Linked DNA regions of Bradyrhizobium sp. AZCC 1610. The protein of the gene in region 2 interacts with the protein of the main gene of each other region in a pairwise test. Links are inferred from orthologs where the notes say so. Each region holds a gene or a part of one and is shown on either strand. Other genes may lie near its edges.

Region 1 (4,901 bases), 3.1 Mb from region 2 along the record:
GCCAACAACGTTCTGTTCTACGTCAAGGGCGGTGCGGCTGTGACCTCGAACGAGTATCGCAGGTTCGATGTTCCCACCAACGCGCTGTTTGCTTCGACCGAAGACGACACCCGCTGGGGTGCCACGGTGGGTGTCGGCCTCGAATACGCCTTCGCCCCGAACTGGTCGGTTGGCGTCGAGTACAATCACCTGTTCATGCAGGACCGTACCTACGCCTTCACCACGCCGGGTGGCGTGTTCATCGGCAACGATCGCATCAGTCAGGACGTCGATCTCGTCACCGCCCGTCTGAACTACAAGTTCGGCGGCCCGGGCGTCGCGCGGTACTGATCGTTCGCGATTCTCGCGAATCATCGAAGCCCCGGGCGCTGCCCGGGGCTTTTTTGTTGTGGCGGGGGCTCGCGAATTATCCGCGAAAGCTGTCCTGCGCAGTGGGTCAGTTTGATTATGGCGGAGTTCCGGGGCTGGAAAACGGGCCGTTCCGGGCGCATATTTCGAGGATGGCGACAATTGTTCAATGCAATTGCGGCGCCGAGTACAGACGCACTGAAGAAAAGTTCTTGGTACCGCAAACGGGTGACGCGGTCTGCGCAGTCTGCGGCGCTGCGCTGGAATCGTGGTTGGAGGCCACCCACGTTCCCTCCTACGAACTTATTGAACGTCCACAGACCGAAAGTCAGCAGGACAAGCCACCCGAAACGCCCTAGCGACCCCCCACCTGCTCGCCATCGCGATGCTGGAGCAGTGGAGCGAACTTCAAGCTGGGTTCGTCGTCCGGCAACCGTGAGACCGGTCAGGAATTAACCACAGGGGTCATTCTTCAAACCCACCCACTACCGCCCCTTGACTCCTGGAACAAAAAAGGAACAATGTTCCTCATATGTTCTCATATCGTAGGGAGTCGGACGATGTTGCGGATGTTCGTGGAAGAAGCGGCGGCGCTGGCCTCGATTGCGCTGTTTGTCGGGATGATCGCGGTCTGGGCGCAGGTGATTCCGCAGCTTTGAGGCCGGGCGAAAACCTGATCCAGGCCGACTTGCGGACGGGCTGGGGAAAAGCCGGATGGCGGGCGCGGAAGCTGCGTTCCGCGTGGACTTAGGCAGGTCAAGGCATCACCATTGCGGTGGCGAGTCGGTGCGCATCAGCGGCCGATGATCGCTCCCCACCATGATAAGAGCCCGTTAAGCGACCATGTCCAGTGCCGGATTCGTTCATCTTCACGTTCATTCGGCCTATTCGCTGCTGAAGGGCTCGATCAAGATCGCCAAGCTCGGCGAGCTGGCGAAGGCCGACCGTCAGCCGGCCCTGGCGCTGACCGACACCGACAACATGTTCGGGGCGCTGGAATTCTCCGACAAGATGGCCGGCTACGGCATCCAGCCGATCATTGGCTGCGAACTCGCCGTCGATTTCGGCGACCAGGACCCGAACGCGCGCAACGCGCTGGCCTCGGCGCCGTCGCGAATCGTATTGCTGGCGGCGCGGGAGCGCGGTTACCGCAGCCTGATGCGGCTGAACTCGCGGGCGTTTCTGGAAACGCCGGTCCATCAATCCCCGCACATCAAGCTCGAATGGCTGGAAGGCGATGCCGAGGATTTGATCGCGCTGACCGGCGGTCCCGACGGCCCGATCTCGCTGGCGCTGCATGCCGATCACACCGCCCTCGCGACAGCCCGTTGCGACCGGCTGGCGAGCCTGTTCGGCGATCGCCTCTATGTCGAATTGCAGCGCCACGGCATCGACAAGGAGCGCCGCGCCGAATCCGGCCTGATCGATCTCGCCTATGCCAAGGGATTGCCGTTGGTCGCGACCAACGAGCCATATTTCGCATCGAATGACGATTACGAGGCCCACGACGCGCTGTTGTGCATCGCCGGTGGCAAGCTGATCGCCGAGACCGACCGCGACCAGCTCACGCCCGATCATCGCTTCAAGACCCGCGCCGAGATGGCGGTGCTGTTCGCCGATATTCCGGAAGCGCTGGCCTCGACGATCGAGATCGCGGAGCGCTGCTCGTTTCGCCCGAAGACGCGAAAGCCTATCCTGCCGCGCTTCACGGTCGGCGCCGGCTCAGGCTCCGATGCGGTAGCTGAGGAGGCCGCGGAGCTGAAGCGCCAGGCCGAGGAGGGGCTCGCAAGGCGCCTGCAGGTTCACGGCCTGTCGCCCGGCACCACGGAAGAGGAGTACCAAAAGCGTCTCGCCTTCGAGATCGACGTGATCAACCGCATGAACTATGCGGGCTACTTCCTGATCGTGTCGGACTTCATCAAATGGGCCAAGGCCCACGACATTCCGGTCGGCCCCGGCCGCGGCTCCGGCGCCGGTTCGCTGGTCGCCTATTCGCTGACCATCACCGATCTCGATCCGATCCGCTTTGGCCTGCTGTTCGAGCGCTTCCTCAATCCCGAACGCGTGTCGATGCCGGACTTCGACATCGACTTCTGCCAGGACCGCCGCGGCGAGGTGATCGACTATGTGCAGCAGCGCTACGGCCGCGATCAGGTCGCGCAGATCATCACCTTCGGAACGCTGCAGGCGCGAGGCGTGCTGCGCGACGTCGGCCGCGTGCTGCAGATGCCCTACGGCCAGGTCGATAAATTAACAAAACTGGTACCGCAAAATCCTGCCGCGCCGGTGACGCTGGCGCAGGCGATCGAGAGCGAACCGAAGCTGCAGGCGTTCCGCGACGAGGACCCGGTGGTGGCGCGCGCCTTCGACATCGCCCAGCGCCTCGAAGGGCTGACGCGCCACGCCTCGACCCATGCCGCCGGCATCGTGATCGGGGACCGGCCCTTGAGCGAACTGGTGCCGCTCTACCGCGATCCCAAATCCGACATGCCGGTGACCCAGTTCAACATGAAGTGGGTCGAGCCGGCGGGGCTCGTTAAGTTCGACTTCCTCGGCCTGAAGACGCTGACCGTGCTCGATGTCGCGGTGAAGCTGCTCAGGCAGCGCAACATCCACGTCGATCTGCCGACGCTGCCGATCGACGATGCCCCGAGTTACCAGATGCTGGCGCGGGGCGACGTGGTCGGCGTGTTCCAGGTGGAAAGCCAGGGCATGCGGCGCGCGCTGATCGATATGCGGCCCGACCGCTTCGAGGACATCATCGCGCTGGTGGCGCTCTATCGCCCGGGTCCGATGGCCAACATCCCGACCTATTGCGCGCGCAAGCACGGCGACGAGGAGCCGGAATATCTGCATCCGATCCTGGAGCCGATCCTGAAGGAGACGTTCGGCGTCATCATCTACCAGGAACAGGTGATGCAGATCGCACAGGTGATGGCCGGCTATTCGCTCGGCGACGCCGACCTGCTGCGCCGCGCGATGGGCAAGAAGATCCGCGCCGAGATGGAAAAGCAGCGCGCGATCTTCGTCGCCGGCGCGGTCAACAACGGCGTGCCGAAGGGGCAGGCCGATACGATCTTCGAGCTGCTCGCCAAGTTCGCCGACTACGGCTTCAACAAGAGCCACGCGGCGGCCTATGCGCTGGTGTCCTACCACACCGCCTACATGAAGGCGCATTACCCGGTGGAGTTTCTGGCGGCGTCGATGACGCTCGAACTCAACAACACCGACAAGCTCTCGGAATTTCGCGCCGAGGCGCAGCGGCTCGGCATCAAGGTCGAGGCGCCGAATCTCAACCGTTCGGGCGCGACCTTCGAGGTTGGCGAGAACACCATCTACTATGCGCTCGCCGCGCTGAAGGGTGTCGGCCCCCAGGCGGTGGAGTTAATCGTCGAGGAGCGGCGCAAGGGCGTCTTCACCTCGCTCGCGGACTTCGCGGCACGGGTCAATCCGCGCGCCATCAACAAGCGCGTGATCGAAAGCTTAGCTGCCGCCGGCGCATTCGACACGCTCGAATCCAACCGCGCCCGCGTCTTTGCCGGCGCTGATGCTATTCTCGCCGCCTGCCAGCGCAGCCACGAGGCGGCAACGATCGGTCAGAACGACATGTTCGGCAACGCTGCCGACGCGCCGACTATCATGCTGCCGCAAATCGAGCCGTGGCTGCCGGCCGAAAAGCTCCGCCGTGAATACGACGCCGTCGGCTTCTTCCTGTCCGGCCACCCGCTCGACGATTACGCCACGGTGTTGAAGCGGCTGCGGGTGCAGACCTGGGCGGAATTCTCGCGCGCGGTGAAGACCGGCGCGACCGCGGGCAAGGTCGCGGCCACTGTGGTGTCGCGGATGGAGCGGCGCACCAAGACCGGCAACAAGATGGGCATCATGGGACTGTCAGACCCAACTGGGCATTTCGAGGCCGTGCTGTTTTCCGAAGGCCTCGCGCAATACCGCGACGTGCTGGAGCCGGGGGCTGCGGTGTTGCTGCAGCTCGGCGCCGAACTGCAGGGCGAGGACGTGCGCGCCCGGGTGCTGCATGCCGAGCCGCTGGATGACGCCGCGGCCAAGACCCAAAAAGGCCTGCGGATTTTCGTTCGCGACACCAAGCCGCTGGATTCCATCGCGCGACGGCTCAACATGCCGGAAGCTGCCGCGCCAAACGGTTCGGCAAAGGGCCTGCCGGCCAAGCCTGCGCCCGGGCCATCGGGCGGCGCCGATGGCGACGTCTCGCTCGTCATCATGCTCGACCTCCAGACCGAGGTGGAGATGAAGCTGCCGGGGCGCTTCAAGGTCTCGCCGCAGATCGCAGGTGCGATCAAGGCGGTGGCGGGCGTGGTGGATGTGCAGACGCTGTAGGCAACCCCTCCACATGGCGCTATCATGATACTTGAGGTTGCCAGTATCTTCACGAACCTGGCGAGAATCCGTCGCTTCTAGCCGTGAATTTTACGCGGGAGTCTCGCGCCTTTTACAGCGGCTCGAGATTGAGAGCTTAACTATCCAGCTTCAGCGAAGCTTCGCCGCGCAACCATAGCCGCTATGGCGAATCAGGGTCA
Region 2 (3,771 bases):
GTCGGTGCATACCGTGCAGGGATTTTGCGTGTCGATATTGCCGCAGGTCTTGCAGACCTGAATCTTGTCGATCGCGACCTGGAGCGCGCCGGCGAGCGGCGTCATCAGCGCCTCGCGCTTCTTGATCAGGTGCAGCGCCGCGCGCCGCGCCGAGCGCGGCCCCAGCCCCGGCAGGCGCGCCAGGAGCTGGATCAGACGTTCGATTTCGGGGCCGGCAACGCTTGCTGCCATTTCAGGTGAGGCCAAGCCCGGGCGGCAGGCCGAGCCCGCCGGTCAGCGCCTGCATCTTTTCCATCGCCGTGGTTTCCGCCTTGCGCCGCGCATCGTTATGCGCGGTCACCAGCAGATCCTCGAGCACTTCACGCTCCTCGGCCTTCATCAGCGACTGGTCGATCTTCACGCCCTTCACTTCCATCTTCGCAGTCATGCGTACGGCAACCAGCCCGCCGCCGGAAATGCCCTCGACCTCGAGATTGCCGAGCTCTTCCTGCATCGCCTGCATCTTGGATTGCAGCTCCGCCGCCTGCTTCATCATGCCGAGAAAATCAGCCATTTATCCGTCCTCTCGAGAGTCCGATCAGTCGTCGTCGCCGTCGGAAATCTCGTTCAAGTCTTCAGCGATAATACTGGATTCCGGCGGCTCGGCGGCAAGCCGGCGCACCTCGACCACCTTGGCGCCTGGAAACCGCGCCAGCACCTCCTGGACGCGCGGATCGGCTTCCGCGGCGCGCGCGTGCTCGTTCCTCGCCTGTTCGTTCTGCGATCGCAGCGTCGGCTGGCCGGCCTCGTTGGAGATGACCACGGTCCAGCGCCGCCCGGTCCATAATTCCAGCTTGCGGGAGAGGTCGTTGACCAGCCCGCGCGCCGCATGGCGCTCCAGCGCCACCTCCAGCCGCCCGTCCTCGAAGCGAACGAGGCGCATATCGGATTCCAGCGCCGTCTTGGTCAGGATATCGCGTTTCTCGCCGGCCAGCGCGACCAGTTGCGGAAAAGTGGTGATCCGCAGGACGGGCGCGGACTCCGTTTGGGCCGATGGCGCCACCATTTGCGGCCGCGCAGACGCTTCAGCGCCGGAGCGGGGCGAGACAGGCGTCCGCATCGGCGAAGCCGCAGACATTGAAGATACCGGTGCGGTGGGCGCAGCCCGTGACGGCGCCGCGCCGCCGGAGGCAATTTGCGATCCGCCGCCGTTCTGGTCGAGCATCCGGATCGCCTCGTCCGGCGTCGGCAGGTCGGCGACATAGGCGATGCGGACCAGCACCATTTCCGCGGCCGCCGCCGGCCGGGTCGCGGTCTGCACCTCGGTGATACCCTTGAGCAGCATCTGCCACATCCGCGACAGCACCCGCATCGACAGTTTTGCGGCGAACTCGCGGGCACGGACGCGCTCGGTCTCGCCGAACGCGACATTGTCGGCGGTGGCCGGCACGATCTTCACGCGGGTGACGAAATTGACGAATTCGGCGAGGTCGGACAGCACCACGACCGGATCGGCGCCGACGTCATACTGCGAACGGAATTCGCCAAAGGCGCTGGCGATATCGCCGCGCGCCAGATGCTCAAACAGGTCGATCACCCGGGTGCGGTCGGCCAGGCCCAGCATCTGCCGCACCGCGTCGGCACGGACAAGGCCCGCCGCGTGCGCAATCGCCTGATCGAACAGGGAGAGCGAATCGCGCACCGAGCCTTCCGCGGCGCGCGCGATGATGCCGAGCGCCTCGGGCTCGACCTCGACGCCTTCCTTTTTCGCGATGCTGGAAAGATGCCCCATCAGCACGTCGGCCTCGACGCGGCGCAGGTCGAAACGCTGGCAGCGCGACAGCACCGTGACCGGGACTTTGCGGATCTCGGTAGTGGCGAACACGAATTTGGCGTGCTCGGGCGGCTCTTCCAGCGTCTTCAGGAAGGCGTTGAAGGCCGCCGTCGACAGCATGTGGACTTCGTCGATGATGTAGACCTTGTAGCGGGCGCTGGCCGGCGCGTAGCGCACGCTGTCATTGATCTGGCGGACGTCGTCGACGCCGGTATGGGACGCCGCGTCCATTTCCAGCACGTCCATGTGCCGGCTTTCCATGACCGCCTGGCAGTGCACGCCGAGGTCAGGCATGTGGATGGTCGGCCCCTTCACCGACCCGTCAGGCTTTTCGTAGTTCAGCGCGCGGGCGAGAATCCGCGCCGTGGTGGTTTTGCCGACACCGCGGACGCCGGTCAGGATCCAGGCCTGCGGAATCCGGCCGGTTTCGAACGCATTCGAAACGGTGCGGACCATCGCCTCCTGGCCGATCAGGTCGTCAAAACTGGACGGGCGATATTTTCGTGCCAGCACCCGGTAGGGCTTGGCCGTCTCGCCCTGGCCGCCGAGGCCGAAGCCGCTCTGGCCGGCGTCGTCTGACTTGTCGGGGGGAGCGCCAGCATCACTCATCGGTCGATCCGCAATTGATTGTCTCTCGGGGCCGGCTTGCGGAAAGGAACGAAACCAGGCGCAAGGCGCGGACTTTTCCGCTCTCCTTGCGCGATTCGCTCGAAAAACAGGTAGGAGACTGACGAGCGACCCGATCCGGACCTCGTTAGGGCTGCTTCCTTCCGGACCTGACCCGGTTGGCGAGTGGCTCGTCCACCGCCAATCTCCCGGTCCTTATTTGGGGCCAAAAGGGTCGGAAAGCAAGCGGGGTTGGTGGGTGCCATGCGCTGGAACTACCCCCGTTTCGTCAAGGCCGGGCTTGACCCGGCCATCCACGTCTTGCTTCTTCCAATTCAGCGCAAAAAAGACGTGGATGCCCGGGACATCCCGGGCAAAAACGCGCTTCGCGCTTCTGCCCGGCCATGACGGGTGTTGTTTGCAGGGCCGCCCTCTGCAATCCTACTTTGAGGATCATAGACCCTAATGCCCTCTGACGCCTCCGCCTGGTCGCTGCATTCCCAGCTCAAAAAGGACACCATCGACATCGGCGACCTGCCGCTGTGCAAGGTGCTGGTCATCAAGGATGCGCATTACCCGTGGCTGTTGCTGGTGCCGCGCCGGGTGGGTGCGGTGGAAATCATCGACCTCGACGAGGTCGAGCAGGCGCAGTTGATGACGGAAATCTCCCGGGTCTCGCGCGCGCTGAAAGAGGTCACCAGATGCGACAAGCTCAATGTCGCGGCGCTGGGCAACCTGGTGCCGCAGTTGCATGTCCACGTCATCGCGCGGCGCACCAGCGACGCGGCCTGGCCGCGCCCGGTCTGGGGCGTGATGCCGCCGCTGGCGCATGACGCCGAGGAAGTACAGAATTTCATCAACGCGCTTCGCCGCAAGATCTGGTTGGGTTGAACCGATGTCCGCATTCGATAAATATCCGCTGGGGAAGCCCGCTTTCGTTACCCACATTCTGGATCGCGCCGCGCATCTGCGCACCAATGACGAAAAACTGTTCGCACTGGAGGGCCAGCGCAACGCCGGCGCCTATGTGATCTACCGCGACTCGCTTCTGGTGAGGCAGGAGGCGGATGGACCGCGCGTGCTGCTCGGCGTCGAAGAGGCGGTGAAGCTCGGCGCCAATCCCGGCACGATCTTTTTAGGCCTGCGCGACGGCGCGCCTGTTTTCGGCATGGGCATTTCGGCCGCGGCCGTCGAGAAGCTGATGACGCGCGACGACGTCGCCGTCACCGAGCTGCGCGGCATGGCCATGCAAGGCACGGTGCCGCCGGAACAGCTCTCCGCCATCGCCATGGCGAAATCGATGGTGACCTGGCATCAGCGCCACGGCTATTGCGCCAATTGCGGCACCCGCA

What was found.
Region 1: the proteins of V1279_RS32660 (region 2) and dnaE interact in binary tests that used the Escherichia coli proteins (3 or more experiments, as listed by UniProt). The link is inferred for Bradyrhizobium sp. AZCC 1610 from one-to-one orthologs.

Annotation. Positions count from the first base shown.
Region 1 is NZ_JAZHRR010000001.1:3,572,698-3,577,598, reverse strand. What follows is about bases 815-4,901. They hold dnaE (DNA polymerase III subunit alpha), read left to right. Parts: upstream 815-1,191; coding sequence 1,192-4,701; downstream 4,702-4,901. Also shown: V1279_RS17705 (outer membrane protein), read left to right, coding at 1-330. UniProt on the Escherichia coli protein: DNA polymerase III is a complex, multichain enzyme responsible for most of the replicative synthesis in bacteria. This DNA polymerase also exhibits 3' to 5' exonuclease activity. The alpha chain is the DNA polymerase catalytic subunit.
Region 2 is NZ_JAZHRR010000001.1:6,657,369-6,661,139, forward strand. The notes cover bases 1-2,957. They hold V1279_RS32660 (DNA polymerase III subunit gamma/tau), read right to left. Parts: upstream 2,423-2,957; coding sequence 578-2,422; downstream 1-577. Other genes in these bases: recR (recombination mediator RecR), read right to left, coding at 1-231; V1279_RS32655 (YbaB/EbfC family nucleoid-associated protein), read right to left, coding at 233-553; V1279_RS32670 (hypothetical protein), read left to right, coding at 2,684-2,827; V1279_RS32675 (HIT family protein), read left to right, coding at 2,885-2,957. Outside these bases: more of V1279_RS32675, read left to right, coding at 2,958-3,310; nudC (NAD(+) diphosphatase), read left to right, coding at 3,315-3,771. UniProt on the Escherichia coli protein: Part of the beta sliding clamp loading complex, which hydrolyzes ATP to load the beta clamp onto primed DNA to form the DNA replication pre-initiation complex.